Regions from separate parts of the Pradoshia sp. D12 genome, predicted to be linked through region 1. Evidence: riboswitches for the same ligand, from Rfam matches in the RefSeq annotation. Region 1 holds a riboswitch; each other region holds the start of a gene.

The links. Region 1 has a riboswitch for cobalamin ahead of F7984_RS08045 (ABC transporter substrate-binding protein). Riboswitches for the same ligand answer to the same signal wherever they lie in the genome.
Region 2: it holds a riboswitch for cobalamin, as region 1 does, so the genes downstream of both, F7984_RS15620 (FecCD family ABC transporter permease) here and F7984_RS08045 (ABC transporter substrate-binding protein) in region 1, are expected to answer to the same signal.
Region 3: it holds a riboswitch for cobalamin, as region 1 does, so the genes downstream of both, F7984_RS09995 (ribonucleoside-diphosphate reductase subunit alpha) here and F7984_RS08045 (ABC transporter substrate-binding protein) in region 1, are expected to answer to the same signal.
Region 4: it holds a riboswitch for cobalamin, as region 1 does, so the genes downstream of both, F7984_RS16045 (ABC transporter substrate-binding protein) here and F7984_RS08045 (ABC transporter substrate-binding protein) in region 1, are expected to answer to the same signal.

What each region holds. Positions count from the first base shown of each region.
Region 1 is NZ_CP044545.1:1,637,451-1,641,623, forward strand. It holds gene F7984_RS08035 (undecaprenyldiphospho-muramoylpentapeptide beta-N-acetylglucosaminyltransferase) at 1-936, shown strand, start outside; gene F7984_RS08040 (amidase) at 1,031-2,530, shown strand; cobalamin riboswitch at 2,672-2,852, shown strand; gene F7984_RS08045 (ABC transporter substrate-binding protein) at 3,044-4,015, shown strand; gene F7984_RS08050 (FecCD family ABC transporter permease) at 4,017-4,173, shown strand, end outside.
Region 2 is NZ_CP044545.1:3,256,892-3,261,064, forward strand. It holds gene F7984_RS15605 (tRNA modification radical SAM protein MnmL/YtqA) at 1-174, shown strand, start outside; gene F7984_RS15610 (tRNA 5-(aminomethyl)-2-thiouridylate-methyltransferase MnmM) at 164-730, shown strand; gene F7984_RS15615 (ABC transporter ATP-binding protein) at 772-1,563, opposite strand; gene F7984_RS15620 (FecCD family ABC transporter permease) at 1,557-2,609, opposite strand; cobalamin riboswitch at 2,787-2,933, opposite strand; gene F7984_RS15625 (LLM class flavin-dependent oxidoreductase) at 2,982-3,983, opposite strand; gene F7984_RS15630 (tetraprenyl-beta-curcumene synthase family protein) at 4,011-4,173, opposite strand, start outside.
Region 3 is NZ_CP044545.1:2,083,190-2,087,362, reverse strand. It holds gene F7984_RS10005 (YueI family protein) at 1-443, shown strand, start outside; gene F7984_RS10000 (DEAD/DEAH box helicase) at 609-2,849, shown strand; cobalamin riboswitch at 2,936-3,118, shown strand; gene F7984_RS09995 (ribonucleoside-diphosphate reductase subunit alpha) at 3,285-4,173, shown strand, end outside.
Region 4 is NZ_CP044545.1:3,322,922-3,327,094, forward strand. It holds gene F7984_RS16040 (TetR/AcrR family transcriptional regulator) at 26-637, opposite strand; gene F7984_RS16045 (ABC transporter substrate-binding protein) at 792-1,757, opposite strand; cobalamin riboswitch at 1,867-2,061, opposite strand; gene F7984_RS16050 (DUF6509 family protein) at 2,088-2,390, opposite strand; gene F7984_RS16055 (polysaccharide deacetylase family protein) at 2,541-3,230, shown strand; gene F7984_RS16060 (antibiotic biosynthesis monooxygenase family protein) at 3,362-3,694, opposite strand; gene F7984_RS16065 (siderophore ABC transporter substrate-binding protein) at 3,756-4,173, opposite strand, start outside.

The DNA of each region.
Region 1 (4,173 bases):
TCTTTGATAAAGGAGTTTGATCGTGTCACTTATTTTCCAATATCCACAGGTAAACTTCGCAGATATATGGATATAAAAAATGTAAAAGACCCTTTTAATATTTTGAAAGGCTTTATGCAATCAAGAAAGATTATTAAGCGGTTACAGCCGTCCATAATCTTTTCAAAAGGTGGCTTTGTTTCCGTTCCTGTCATTCTTGCTGCGGCGAGTAGAAAAGTACCGATCATTTCGCATGAGTCAGACATTACACCAGGGTTGGCCAATAAGCTATCATTGCCTTTTGTTCAAAAAATTTGTTATACCTTTCCGGAGGCTAAAAATCATATTCCTGCAGAAAAGTCTTTTTTCTTAGGGCCCATCGTAAGAGATGAACTGCGTCAGGGTGACCCATCGATTGGAATGAAAATATGCCAATTTAATACAAGGAAACCTGGATTATTGATCATGGGAGGCAGTCAGGGTTCTGAAGCAGTGAATAAGGCTGTGCGTAAGGACTTGGATCGATTGCTCAAAACCTTTAATGTCATTCATTTATGCGGAAAAGGAAAGGTAGATTCCACCCTACATCGTGATGGATATGCTCAGTTTGAATATATTAACCAAGGCTTGGCAGATATATTGGCTATGACAGCTGTGGCTGTTTCAAGGGCCGGTTCAAATTCTATTTTTGAATTTTTAAGTTTAAAAATTCCAATGGTCTTAATCCCGTTATCAAGGAAAGCCAGCAGAGGCGATCAAATCATGAATGCTGAATCATTTAAAAAGCAGGGTTTTGCCTATGTTATTGAAGAGGATGAGCTTTCGTTAAACACGTTAGCTGATAAGGTAGAAACTATATTTAAAAACAAACAGATGATTATCGATAAAATGAACAATTTTGAGGAAGAAGATGGACTGGAACGCTTGTATGAATTGATTGATACCTATAAAATTTAATGTTGAAATGATAAGTATTATTCTATATACGAAAAAAGCATTAAAACAGAACACTAAACAGGATTTGTAGCCAAAAAGTAGGAGTGTCGGAGCAATGAATCTTAAATGTTATACCCAATATGATGGACTTGGGTTAGCGAAGCTTGTAAAGGAAAAACAAGTATCCGCAATAGAATTAATAGAGGACGCATTTGAACAAATAAATGAACTAAATCCTAAAACAAATGCAGTTGTTCGAACTAGATTCGAAAAGGCAATGATGGAAACTGGAAAGTCTGAATCTATATACGGACCTTTTGCAGGAGTACCTATCTTATTAAAAGACTTATCACAATCTATTAAAGGCGAACCGATTACAGCGGGTTCAAAATTACATGTAAATCGGATTGCTAAACGGGATTCTAATTTTGTGAAAAAAATTCGTGAGGCAGGATTTGTCATTATTGGACAGACGAGTTCTCCGGAGTTTGGTCTGAAAAATATTACTGAGCCAGCTGTATATGGAGCGACACGTAATCCATGGAACCTGCAGCATTCATCGGGTGGATCAAGCGGCGGAGCATCAGCCAGTATAACTTCAGGTATGGTCCCAATTAGCGGTGCCAGTGATGGCGGCGGCTCTATTCGTATACCGGCATCATTCACTGGATTAGTAGGCTTGAAGCCAACAAGGGGAAGGACACCCGTTGGTCCAGGTGTGGGCCGCCAATGGCATGGAGCTGCGGTAGATTTTGCCTTAACCAAAACGGTTCGTGATAGTGCAGCTATGCTGGATGCCTTGCAAATCATTCAGCCGGATACTGCCTTTCAGGTACCTTTATATAATGGGAGCTATTTGAAGGAGCTTTCGAATCCATTGAAAGAAAGGTTTAAAATTGCTTTTTCCACAAAGTCTCCGGTGGGAACACCCGTTAGTGAAGAAGCTGTAGAAGCGGTACATAAGACAGTCAAATGGCTGGAACAGGCAGGGTTCACCGTTGAAGAATGTGATAATGGGGTAGATGGAATCCGCCTTATGGAAAATTACTATATTATGAATAGCGGAGAAATGGCAGCAGGTATACTGTCCATTGAGGAAGCCATTGGACGGCCGATTACCGTTAATGATATAGAGATAGTCACATGGGTACTCAGAACTGCCGGGCAGAATGTATCAGCTGTTCAATTTACACGCAGTTTAGCTGAATGGGATACGGCAGCTGCACAAATGGCCAGGTTCAATGAGGATTATGATTTGTATTTGACGCCGGCAACAGCTTTCTCAGCTCCAAAGGTGGGCGAATTGACGCATACGGATGAACAGAGCTTGCAGTTATTGAAAGTAAATGAACTAAAACCCTCTGAACAGTTAGCAATGGTCTATGAAATGTTTAAACCAAGTTTAACGTATACGCCTTTTACACAGTTGGCGAACATCATCGGACAGCCTGCGATTAGCTTGCCTGTTCATATGACAGATTCTGGCTTACCCCTTGGAGTGCAATTGATGGCTCCAAAGGGAAGGGAAGATTGGCTTCTTAAAATAGGAGCGTTGTTAGAGCAATCCGATATATGGGTTGGACAGAAAGGGAATCCATATATTGGATGGCGATAAAAGTGATAGATCGACTAGAAGATGCGTGTAATTCAGTTGGTCAATTAAAACAGTCATTTCACTTGTTTATATTTATGTGAATTCCTATATATCAAAAATATCTTCCGTTTACATTTTCAACATGATATATTAATAGTACGAAAATTTAAAACAATCATAAGTGCTCACTTTTGTGAGGTAAAAGGGAATCCAGTGTAAATCTGGAACAGCCCCCGCTACTGTAAGAGCTGATGAAATCACGTGACCACCTTTAAAAGAGGGAAGGTGTGAGAGTAAAGTGAAGCTCAGAGTCAGGAAACCTGCTTATGAATGTGTATTGCTTACTTTTCGGTGGGAAAAGGGATGGCGAACGTAGAGATGATTGTGTCTTTGCGCTGATTTTGACAGCGTTTTTTTGTCTGTGCATGAATCAAGCCTGTTTTCCTTAATCGGGAAGACAGGCTTTTTTATGTTTAATATTTCAGCGTAAATTCGCTAAATATAAATAAATTTTGAAAAAGGGAGAATAGTGAGATGAAAAAGATTGCAAGCTTATCACTTTTGGTGTTCTTATCCGTTTTTGCATTGTTTGCATGCGGAAATGATGAGACAGTAAACAACCAGGAAAAAGAAACAAACCAGGAAACAAGTGAGTATCCGAAAACCTTAACAGACGGTCGTGGGGAAGAGGTGACCCTTAAAGAAAAACCTTCAAGGATTGTTTCGACCACATTGGCTATTGATGAATATTTATTGCCTTTGGTTGATGAGGAGCGGATTGCCGCGGTAACGAAAATGTCTACAGACTCAGGGATTTCGAATGTAGCAGATCTAACAGATGGAATTGATACAAAAATTGAATCAGTCACATCTGAATTGGTGCTGTCACTTCAGCCTGATTTAGTGCTGATTCCTTCCTATGTAGATCCTGAGGTTCTTAAACAAATTGATGCTGCAGACATCACCACCTACCAACTTAAAGATGATTCCTCTATATCAGGTGTATTGGATGGTCTAATGGAGGTTGGTACCATTGTTGGCGAGGAAGATAAAGCAGAAGAAATCATAGCTGATGTCAAAAAGAGGATGTCAGATTTACAAACGAAAGCAAAAGCACAAACAGATAAAAAACGAGTGGTTTACTGGACACAGCAAAATTCTTCAGTTACTGAGAATACTACAATAGGAGAAATCATCACCTTAGCAGGCGGGATAAATGCCATTACAGAAGCGGGCATTACCGGTGAAGAGTATCCTGATTATCCAAATCTTTCAAAGGAAAAATTAGTTGAGATAAATCCAGATGTGATTATTACAAGCGATTGGCAGTATGACGGTTCAAAAGCAACATTCGTCGAGGAATGGCAAAAGGATCCGGCACTTAAAAATCTTAAAGCCTTTAAGAATAATGAAGTGCATGTGATAGATAGCGCAAATTTAACAACGGCTTCCCATTTTGTGATTGAGGGAGCAGAAGATATTTATCAAGTTTTATATGGAGAATAATATGGTTTGTAAACAGTCTAAACAGGTTCTTATTTTTGGAATCCTGATTTGTTCCTTGCTCGTATCGTTACTTTTAGCAACCATGTATGGCGGGGTCATCGTTCCATTTACGGAAACTGTGAAAGTATTACTCTCACTGCTTCCATTTATAGAGTTTG
Region 2 (4,173 bases), 1.6 Mb from region 1:
ATGATTGTCCATCGTATTACCGGTGACGGTCCGATTGATTTGATGGTTGGACCAATGTGGAGCGTTAATAAATGGGAAGTATTAAATGCTATCGATGCTGAATTAAAGCGTCGCAATAGTTATCAAGGTAAATTTTATGTGCCAAGTAAGGATGCTGTCATAAATGAAGCTTGATCGTATCCTTCCCTTCGCAAGACTATTGCTTGAAAAAGCAGTTAAACCTGGTGATATAGCCATTGATTGTACGATGGGCAATGGGCATGACACCGTATTTTTAGCAAATTTAACTGGTCCGGATGGACATGTATACAGCTTCGACATTCAGGAATCTGCCTTGCAAAAAACGGAAGAGAGACTGATGACAAATGAGCTTCAGGAGCGGGTAACACTAATTCATGCAGGTCATGAGCGTTTACAGGAATTTATCCCAACTGGCAAATCTGTTACAGGCGCAATCTTTAATTTAGGCTATTTGCCTGGCGGCGATAAAGAAATTATTACAACCGCTCCTACTACGATTCAGGCTGTAACGTCATTACTCAAAATTATGGAGCCTGAAGGCATCATAGTTCTTGTCATCTATCACGGTCATCCCGGCGGAGACATTGAACGTGACGAATTAATCAAATTCGTTACAGAGCTTCCACAGGATACGGCCCATGTGCTGGAATACCGATTTATGAATCAAAAAAACAATCCGCCATTTATTATCGCTATCGAAAAACGTTAAAAAAGTGTGAGCTTATGGATGCTCACACTTTTTATATATAATCATTTAAAGTTCTCAGGGGTAAAAAAGATCTGCGGTGTTCCCGTAATAGGATGAGGGCGACTTACCAAATCTACCTCGTATACAGATGAAAGCAATGTTTCATCATAAAGTAAATCTATTCCACCCTCCGCCACCTTCCTTCCATCCTTAAGCAAAGCACATCTATCTGCATATAAAGCTGCCATGTTTAAATCATGGAGGATGGCGACAATCGTCAGCCCATTTTGAAGCTGGAGCCTCTTTAATAAATTTAACAATTCGATTGTATGCTTTACATCCAGATGATTTGTAGGTTCATCGAGAAACAGGAGCTTTGGCTGCTGGGCCAAAGCCTTTGCTAAAAGGACACGTTGCTTTTCCCCTCCGCTTAATGACGAAAAGTATGTATACTTAAATTTCAGCGTGTTTGTCTGAGCAAGACACTCATCAACAATTGCGTAATCCTCACTACGGTAATGATTAAAAAATCCCTTCTCCTGATAAGGATACCTGCCTAATAGTACGATTTCTTCCACCGTAAAATCTATACCCACCATATGTTCCTGACTTAACACGGCAGCAATTTTAGCCAATTCTCCGGTTTTATAGGATGAGGTCCTTTTCCCATTAATGATTGAAGTCCCTTCTTTATATTCCATTTTTCCCAATATACTTTTAATCAATGTCGTCTTACCGCTTCCATTTGGACCAAGAAGAGCAAAAAATTCTCCGCTCTCAACCTTAATAGAAAAGTCCTGAAGCACTTGCTTATTTTTATGATAGCCTGCACTGAGGCTCTCTACGGTTAACATGTCAAATTCCTTCTTTTTATGCGTTCTTTAATCAGTAAGATTGTAAATACAGGTGCACCGATTAAGGCAGTAATGACACCGATTGGTAATTCCTGCGGGTTGATAATCGTACGTGCAATCAAGTCAGCCAATACGAGATATCCACCTCCAATAATCATGGATAATGGCAGTAAGTGGCGATGATCAGCACCAGCAAGAAGGCGAACAAGATGTGGAATAACCAGTCCAACAAAGCCAATAGCTCCTGATACGGCAACTGCTGCACCCGTTAATAGTCCAGCCCCGATAATAATGATTATTTTCTTTCGTTTCACATCGATACCATTATATTGAGCGGATTGATCTCCAAGAGCCATCCCATTTAGTTCACGATAATGATATAAAATTATGGAAGCTCCTATAATAAAAAAGGGAATCAATATACTGACGTGTCCCCAATTTTTCATAGCCACACTGCCCATCAGCCAGTTTAATACCTCCCTCATTTGATCTCCTGAGGATAGCGCAATGATAAGTGAGACCACAGCGCCAATGAATGAATTCATAATTATACCGGCTAAAATAATGGTCTCATTTGCATAGGTAACACTAGCTGCCTTTGTAATACCAAATACAATAAACAAGGTTATAAAACTAAACACGATTGCAACAAGCGGCAATGTGAACTGACCAAAAAGAGCAAATTCGATATTAAAGAATAGAACAATCACTGCCCCAACCGATGCACCGGAAGAAATTCCAATAGTATATGGATCAGCGAGTGGATTTTGCAAAAGCCCCTGAAAGGCAGCACCGGCAAGTGCCAGTGAGGCACCCACAAATAAAGCGATTAATACCCGGGGTAATCGTATATTCCAAATAATCATTTCTATATTTTTTGGACCGGTATAGAAGGATTCCTGGCCGGTCACGTTCTTCAAGAGAATCCCAAGAATATCTTTAAATGACATGTCCACGCTGCCTATAAACAGGCCGAGCAACGCAGCGAGCAGCAAAAACAGGATACTCCCAAAATAAATACCGGTTGTTCTATTTTTATTATTCATAACTTATACTTCAATTCCTCTTTACTCCTGGCGGCGAACCTCGGATTATTCATGCACTTTAAAACAAGATTATAAGCTACAACACATAAAAAATCCTTAGCTCAGGATGGTATTGAGCTAAGGATTCACTTTTTCACGCCTGTGAATACAATAAGCCTACTTTTCCCTCCGAAAAATAAGTACTAAAACTCTAAAAGCAGGTTTCCTGGCTTTTACTAAATCAGACTTGTGATTTAGTAAGTACAGTAGCGGGGGCTGCAACGGATTTGAACCGTTTTCCCTTTTACCCTCGTGTACCGAGGCACTTTTAAAGTGATTTATTAGATTTTATTCTTATTCTAATAGATTGATTGACTAATGGCAAATCCACTATTATTTCAACAGTTCTTTGGCAATTAATCTGAAGGAGTTTTCTTTAGCCTCGTATGAATGGGTGATTGTCACAAGCATAATTTCATCTGTAAAGAAGCGTTCACTCAGCTCTCTAATTTTTTCTCCAATCATTTTAGGAGAACCGATAATCATCTTGCTTCTGTTGTAATCAATCCGAGCTTTCTCAAACTGCGATAATGACATTTCATGAATTTCTTTTGGGTGAGGTGTTCCCTCTCTTATAATTCCCTGTGAAAGAAACAGCATCGATAAATCCAATGAACCAGCCAGATATTCTGCCTCTTCGTCCGATTCCGCACAAACTGTAAATACAGTAACCATACCTGATGGATTCTGTACTAACTCTGTAGGTCGAAATGCTTCATGGTAATGCTTCATATTTTCTTCAGCATATTCACTGTTAATAAACAAAGCAAAATTATAGGGTATACCCTTATGAGCTGCAAGAGCTGCGCTAGATGAACTAGATCCAAGCATCCACAATTCCGGCGGAGATGTAATGGTAGGTGTCGCCGATAACCCATATAGAGGATGCAATTCCGGTATTTGATCATAGAGATACCAGGATAACTCATCTACCTGGTCAGGAAAACGATGCAGTTCCTGTACTCTCCCCTCCTGCAACGCTCGCGTTGCTCTTGGCATCCCTCCAGGAGCCCTGCCGATTCCCAAATCTATTCTTCCTGGAGCTAAACCAGATAATACTCTGAAGTTTTCAGCTACTTTATAAGCACTGTAGTGAGGCAGCATAACACCGCCTGTTCCAACTCTTATTTTATCTGTTTGAGCAGCAATCCATGTTGCCAATATCTCAGGCGAAGATCCTGCCAAGCCTTGACTATCATGATGCTCGCTGACCCAAAATCTTGAGTATCCCCACTCCTCAGCCAATTTTGCCAGTTTGACCGTATTAGCAAGTGCCTGCTCTGAAGGCTCTCCAACAGAGCGCGGTGACTGGTCTAGAATACTTAATTTCACCATTCTGCTCCATCCCCTTAGTATTGAATGCTAGACTCGCCTATTCTTTTTCATTCTCTTAAACGCATGATACAGCTTACTATTCCAATAAAAGAAATACGCTGAACGGCCACCCAGGCTTAACATTTTTTTAGTATATTGCTTAACCGACAACTGGTCTTTCACCTTGGAATCGGCTAGATAAATACCCAAT
Region 3 (4,173 bases), 450 kb from region 1:
CAGTAGATGATTACTTACAGGAAGGGATACATGGCGTTAAAGAAATAAAGCCTGCTGAACGGAAAGAATTTCTTGGGAGCTTACGTGAACGTGTGGTTGTCGCATTAACACAGGCTCAGGTTTTTCAAAAACAAATCCCACATGGATTTATTGACCTATTGAAAAAAAATAAGGGCGCTAAGCTTTATTTAAATGGCCACATTAATTATTCCCATCTATCGAAATTCGTTAAAGCAGCAGATGAACATGGGATTCAATTTAAAATCGTGACCAATAAAGACTATAATTCACCTAATGGTTTGGTATTGGCCTATGATCATGCAATTAATAACGATAACATTACATTAGAAGAACCGGCACAGGAAGAAACTAATACTGAGGAGACAGAAAAAAAGACAGGTTTTTTTGAATCACTTAAGCAACTCTTTACAAAAAAATCATAAACAAAATGTCATAACTGTGCACCCCTTAATACGAGAAACAATACGGTGTCTGGATGCATGTTTCGGTTAGGTGAGTATGTGCCATCGACTATTCTAGTTTTAGTTTGTATGGTATAGTTATCAAATTAGAGATAATTTAGGTTTATGATTTGAGGGGCACAAAGAATGAATTCAACACAAGAGTATATTGAAGAATGGCAGGAAGCACTTGAAGAAGAGATTCAGTATTTAAAAAAATATGGAAGTACCCGCTATCACCTGATGAATGGCAATAAGATTATGTCAGGTGATTCTTTTACGTACTATTTTGAGTCATCCAGTATTTTGCGTATACCTGTTGGAACGATTGCTAAGCTGGAATGGGGCGGGAGTCGGTTTGATGCCAGAATCCTATCCTCTGAGGGCAATAGTTTGCTTCTGTCTCTTGAACAATCAATAGGTGAATTGATTGAAGAGGCTACGATTTATCATGACCCATGGGAACTTTTAGATCAGCTGATTGAAAGACTGGATGATATCAGGAAAAGTAAGCGGAAAAGAAGTCGGGTTAAACGGATCATGGAGCCTTCCATGCCTGATAAACGAACGGACAAAACAAGTAAAAGCGCGGTACGCGAATTATATGCCAGATCAAAATATAACCCGGTCACATATGTTTGGGGACCGCCTGGTACAGGAAAAACGTATACTTTAGCACGAACGGCAGCCAATAAATATTTTAAAAAGAAACGTATATTAGTTCTCTCTCACAGTAATCAGGCTGTGGATGTCCTGCTTGCCGAAATTACGGCATTTGTTAAACGAGCGGATCGTTTTCATGAAGGAGATATTTTACGTTACGGCTCTCAAACTGGTGAGGGTCTTCTGATGCATGGGGATATATTGCCGGCTAAATTATTGGAAAGTCATGATGGACATTTAGTGAAGGAAAGGGATTCGATTAATGAAGAAAAGAAACTGCTAAAAAAAGATCTGTCTCTGTCTTTTAGCGTACGTGACTCGGAGCAGCTTCTTGACCTTGAAAAAAAACTGGGCAGAATCTTAGAGAAAATAAGGCAAAAAGAAATTCATTTAGTCAAAAATGCCTTCATTGTTGGGACTACCTTGGCGAAAGCAGCAATGGACCCGAGTATTTTTGAACAAGAGTATGATCTAGTTATCATTGATGAAGCCAGTATGGCCTTTATCCCGCAAATTGCCTTTGCCGGCGCACTTGCCAAGCGTTGTATTATTTGTGGGGATTTTAAGCAATTACCTCCTATTGCGGTTTCGAGGGGAGAGCTTGTAGACCGCTGGCTGAAGGAGGACATCTTCCATCGTACCGGTGTTGCTGATATTGCACGTGGGGGAAAACTTCATACTCATTTGTTTTTATTAAAGGAACAGAGGAGAATGCATCCGGATATCTCCGCTTTTACGAACCAATATGTTTATAATTCACTGGTTGGCGATCATCCAAGTGTTCATATAAATAAAAAAGATATCGTTTCAAAGACACCTTTTGTAGATCGTGCTTCCGTACTGTTAAATACGAGCTTCACAGGGGAACACTGCTTTACGGGCACTTCCTCTGGTTCTAGAATGAATTTGATGAATCTATTGTTATCCTTTCAGGTTATTCATGAAGCCTACAGCAATGGGAGTAAATCAATCGGTTATGCAACCCCTTATCGTGCGCAGGCACAATTGATGGAAACATTAATTAAAGATCTATATGAGGAAGAGAACGGCCTGCATGATATATTGGCTGCCACTGTCCATCGTTTCCAGGGAAGTGAACGGGAAGTAATGGTATTTGATAGTGTAGATAGTTATCCGCAAAATCGGGCAGGGATGCTTTTAACGGGCAGGGAAAGTGAACGGCTGTTAAATGTTGCAATTACCAGAACAAAAGGGAAACTGATTCATGTCAGCGATGTGGAGTTTATAGAATCAAAAGTTTCGCATACAAAAACTCTTCATCAGCTCGTTCAATATCAAATGAAACGGAATCAAATGGTCAATATGGATCAAATAGGCAAATGGATTGCCAACCATCATCCAAAATTACAATGGATTTATGCAAGAAATTTGGAAGGGTTCTATCAGGATTTAAAAAAAGCCCAATCTTCCATTATCCTTTCCTTGCCAAATTCCAGTGTGTTATCATCGGATTTTGTTCAAAGAGTGAAGACGAGGAACTCAAGAACAAGACTGATGATGTATTCTCCAGATTCCCATTCCTATTTGGATCCGGATATCCATCTTCAGAATGGGCCAAGCTTCACATTTGTCATCCTTGACCAAAAAGTATTGTGGTTGGGGGTTCCTCTTGAAGCCAATAAACGTGTTCATCCGCCATACATTGGAATTCGATTGGAATCCGAAGCATTTATCAATCAATTTCTCCAGCAATTGCCTAAATAAATTGTCGGAATTTTAGTTGCTATTTTCACATATAAGATTTATAATTCTATATGTTGTTATTATTTTATATCTAAAATACTATATATTGATTTTAACGTGTTTAAGGTGTCGTATTACGACTTAATAGGGAATCCGGTTAAAATCCGGAACTGTACCCGCAACTGTAAATGCTGATGAAATAAGTAAACCACTGTAGAGAAATCTATGGGAAGGACTTAGAGTAAAGCGAAGCATGAGTCAGGAGACCTGCCTTTTTCACTGGTTTGCCTTTATCGGGAGCAATGAGGGTGGAACGGATGAAATAGCAATATTGAACAGTTCAATCTTGTTATTATTTCTTTTCCCATTGCTTATTTTTAGGCAATGGGATTTTTTGCGTGGAGGGAACAGACGTTTTTAATCGATTTATCGGCAAACAATAAGGGGGAAATTAGTATGGCAGTATCTTACGAATCAAACTATGCAAGTCTGGAAGTCATAAATTTAAAAAGCATAGAAACATACATAAAGGAATGTGTTAGTTCCTATACATCTATTTATTCAGCAGAGGAATACTTAGAAAAAATCAAGACAGCACTTGAGTATAAGTCTGACTATAGCAAGAAAGAGTTGGTGAATTTACTGGTACTAAGCGCCGTAGAGCGTATCTCTGCTGATGAGCCTGATTGGACATTTGTGGCGGCAACTATTTATTTAGACCAGTTATATGATAAAGCTTCAAAAAGCCGGGGATATGATTTAACACACAAATATGGGAGCTTTCATCAGCTTGTTGAACTATTGACTGATATGGGGATTTATAATCCAGCATTGTTAAATGAATATACGGAAGACGAAATCAATGAACTCGAAGCAGTCATCGATTCATCAAAAGATCAGTTGTTTACGTATATTGGCATTCGGACGCTGGCAGATCGCTATTTAGCCAAATCTCATCATGGAAGCTTATATGAACTTCCTCAGGAACGGTTTATGATTATTGCCATGACATTAATGATGAATGAGCCTAAAGAACAGCGAATCAAATTAATAAGAGAAGCATATTGGGCCTTATCCAATCTATATATGACGGTGGCAACTCCTACGCTTGCTAATGCTGGGAAAAGCTATGGCCAATTATCCAGTTGTTTTATCGATACTGTTGATGATAGTTTGCAAGGTATCTATGATTCAAACACCGATATTGCCAATCTATCTAAAAATGGCGGAGGAATAGGTGTTTATTTAGGGAAAATTAGAGCGCGAGGCAGTGATATTAAAGGATTTAAGGGTGTTTCCTCAGGAGTTATACCATGGATGAAGCAATTAAATAATACCGCCGTCA
Region 4 (4,173 bases), 1.7 Mb from region 1:
CTCCCTCCTTCATATCAATAGTTTATTAATTTGAGAGACTGCTAAATGAACGCATGACCAATCGGTTTAATAATCTAGCAAGATATTCTACATCTGTCTTTTGGTGATTTGGTTCCCGGAATTTTTGAATGACGACCTCATTGATTGCTCCAACCATTGCCTGAGAGATGATCCTAACTTCCTGTTCATTCACATTCTCCGGAAACTCCCGATAGGCAAAAACAAAGATGAGATCTGCGAAACTTTTAAGTGCTTCTCGTCTGACCAGTTCTACTTCGAATGAAACTCCGACTGATTCGAGTAAAATAAAATTGGCAACAGCCTTATTGGAAAAGCAAATTTCCAAATAGCGAAAAATTCCGGCATATGCTTTATAACCAATTCGTGGTTCCCGTAAAGCCGCAAGCTTAATCTCTTCTGCAACTTCTCCAATCAAACTTTCACAAAGCGCAACAATCAAAGTCTCTTTATTGCCGAATTGTTGGTAGAACGTTGTTTTCGAGACATGTGCATACTCAACTATGTCCAGAACTGATGTATTCTTGTAACCTCTTGTAGTGAATAATTGGAGGGCTGCATATAGCATTTTATCTCTTGCTTCGGTCGGCAGGTCATTTACATATAACATTCTTATCATTCCAATCCCATGTGTGAGTACGAATACGTATTGGTATCATCATACCTACTCAAAAGGGAAATTTCAACAAAATTGTTAGAAAATTTAATTTATTTTCTTCGACAAAAAAAGAGCCTCCCAAAGTAAAATGGGCACGGCTCTTAAATGAAAATGTTTATTTAAATATTTCAGGATAGATTTCTTCAGCTATCAATTGCAAGCCTTCTGTTAAACGTGGTCCCGGTCTTGACACTGTGTCATTATCTACATCATAAACCTGCTTATTTTGAACGGCAGGTACCTCGGACCAAGCTTTTCTTCCATATACCTTTTCTTCTGGATTTTCAATATAATAGCCATATGTAGTAAGAATAACATCAGGATTGCGATCAATGACTTGTTCTTCATTCATTGTTACCCAACCCTCTTGATCAGCGGCAATATTCTCTGCCTGAATGATATCAAGCATTTCGTCTATATAGGTTCCGTTAGCCGCTGTATATAAATCCGGTGAGGAAGATACTTCAATCCAAACCTTCTTCTTATCTTTTATAGCACTTGCTTTCTCTTTAATTTCTGCTACTTCTTTTTTCATATCCGAAATAATTTCATCAGCTTTGTCTGATGTTCCGGTTGCTTTAGCAATCAATTCAATTGTTCCATATGCACCATCAAACGAATTGGCGTCAGGTACGATAATAACATCAATACCAGCTGTCTGGAATTGTTTAATGGTATCCTTAGCATTATTAAAATGACTGGCAGAAAGCAATAAAAGATCCGGATTTAATTCCAACACTTTTTCAATATTGATTTCTAACCCGCCGACCTTAGGTTTGTCAGCAGCTTCTGTAGGAAAATTACAATAATCTGATACACCAATGATTTTCTCTCCAAGACCTAGTGCATAGGCCGTTTCAGTATTGCTTGGCAGCAAGGATACGATCGTGTCCGGCTTTTCCTCAATCTTGATGCTTTCTCCGGATCCATCCCTTACCTCAACAGGAAAGGCTGTGGACGTTGATTCAGAAACCTCTTTCTTCTGGTTTGAGTCATCTTCAGTTGACGAACACCCAAACATTAACATAGATAGCGTAAGCATTAGCATAAATAAAAATAAATAGTTTTGCTTTTTTAGCATAGTTATTCCCCTTTCCAACATAATAAAAAAGCCTTAGCTCGAAAAAAGCTAAGGCGAAAATCCACATTAAAATAACAGGATTGGACGCCTACTTTTCCCTCCGAAAAATAGTACATACAAAAGAAAGAGCAGGTCTCCTGGCTGACGCATCAATTTACTCTGATTTACCTTCCCATGCTCTAAACAAAGAGCCGGTGGTTTACAAATCATTTCATCCGCGTATACAGTAGCGGGGGCTGCACCGGATTTGCACCGGTTTCCCTATTATCCTAATAAATAAGGCACTCTTACACTATTCAATATTTATATTTTTTATATAATCAGCTATCTTCATTCTTCTTCATATTCAACATCAGTATGTTCCCTGCAAAATTGTAAAACCATCGATAATTCATCTTCCTCAAGCTCAAAATCCAAAATACTTTGTGTTTCACTTTCTATAAACTCATATTTTGAAATTTGGTCCTGATTTTCATCCATTACATATATAACACGCAACAGAAGACCCTTATCGGTATATAGTTCATCTTCCTCGGGAACGGAAATCTCCAGTACATATTCGAACCTTTCTCCAGAAAGGATACCAAACGGGTCTTCCAGTTTCTCAACTGTATAACTTTGTATCTCGATCATCTTTATCAACCTTTCTAAAATGCTTATGTCTATTATACATGTTCAATCTCTTTATTAAACATTTTACCCAATTATTCAACTCCGTTTAGGAATATTTTTTAACAAGAATCAAAAACTATATTAAAATCACTTAATCCATAGGAGTTTATTATGCGTACTCTATCTGTTCTCACATTGCTCATTATCCAGCTTCTTATTCCGTCTGAAACATTTGCAAAGACAGCCTACCTCAGTTTTGATGATGGTCCCTCAAACATCACACAGGAAATCCTCGATATCCTCAAAGTTCAGGATGTTAAGGCAACCTTTTTTGTAACGGGAACAGCCAGCCCGGGACATATGTATTTATATAAAGATATCGTAAAAAATGGACACGCTCTTGGACTGCATTCCTATTCTCATAATTATTCCAAAATCTATCGATCCAAGGATACTTTTTTTAAAGACATTACTCAACTGGAAGAATTTTTGGAAAGGGAAGTAGGCGTAAGCCCGAAAATCCTACGATTCCCCGGCGGCTCCAATAACTATGTCGCAAAACAATATGCCGGGACTGATTTAATGGATCAATTAAAGACTGAGGTAATAAAAAGAGGATATAAATATTATGATTGGAACTGCGATGCTAACGATGGATTAAATCCTCCAATTCCAGAAAAAAAATTACTTAAATTAATTATGCAAGGGGTAGGTGAAAAAGAAAATCTCTATATCCTCCTGCATGATTTTAACGGCAATACAACAATCGTGGATGGGCTTCCGGAAATCATTCGCCGTCTGAAACATAAGGGATACACCTTTAAAATAATGGATGAGTCCACACCAACTTTTGAATTTTAAAAATGATAAATACTCCTATCAGTTCAAATCGCAAATGCTGTCCATTATTCTGTAACGCTTCTTTTCTAACCTGAAATAAGGTTTACATTATAAAACAAACGCCCTTTCAGGTAGGGGCGTTTTGTTTTTTATTATTCGACTACAAGGTAATTGCCATGTTCCATATTGATTACGTATTCTGGCTTTGGGGGCTTACCTCCGTGCTCCTTGATTTTCGCTTTATGGCCAGCGATATGCTCAGGGCTCTTTTCCCATGCTTTCCATGCTTCCTCTGATTCCCAGCGGATAATCATGACAACTTCTTCTTCCCCACGCGTTGTTTTTTTCACTAATAACTCCCGACTTATAAAGCCTTCACGCTGCTCAATTAACGACGGACCTTGATCTGGCTTCTTTTTGAAGCGTTCCAATATCTTGTCTGAATTTCCCTCTGTCACTATCCACTTACGGATTTGAACAAACATACATAATCGCCCCTTATTAAAGGAGCATGCCCCACTTGAGACATGCTCCTTGTTATGAAGATTATTTTAATTCATTTAAGATTTCATCTAATTTTTCTGCTTCAGTCGTTACACCGTTACTTGAGAAGTACCAGTTAACACCGTCTAAGTAGACAATTTTGCCTTCTTTGTAAGCACTGGTTTTTTTGATAATATCATTTTCAATATCTTTTTTAATTGTTTCTACATCAGAAGCAGTACGGTCGATAATTAACAATACTTCTGGATCAACAGAAAGGATTGACTCATAAGAGAAATCAGAACCGTGGGAAGATGCTTCGATATCAGTTGTTGCTGGCTTGAAGCCAAAGTCATTATATACATATGCGAAACGTGAATCTTCACCATTGTCGAAACCGGAGATTTTCTTGTCATTGTACATCGCTACCAATGCATTTTCATAACCAGCAGCTTTTTCTTTTACTGCATCAACTTTTTCT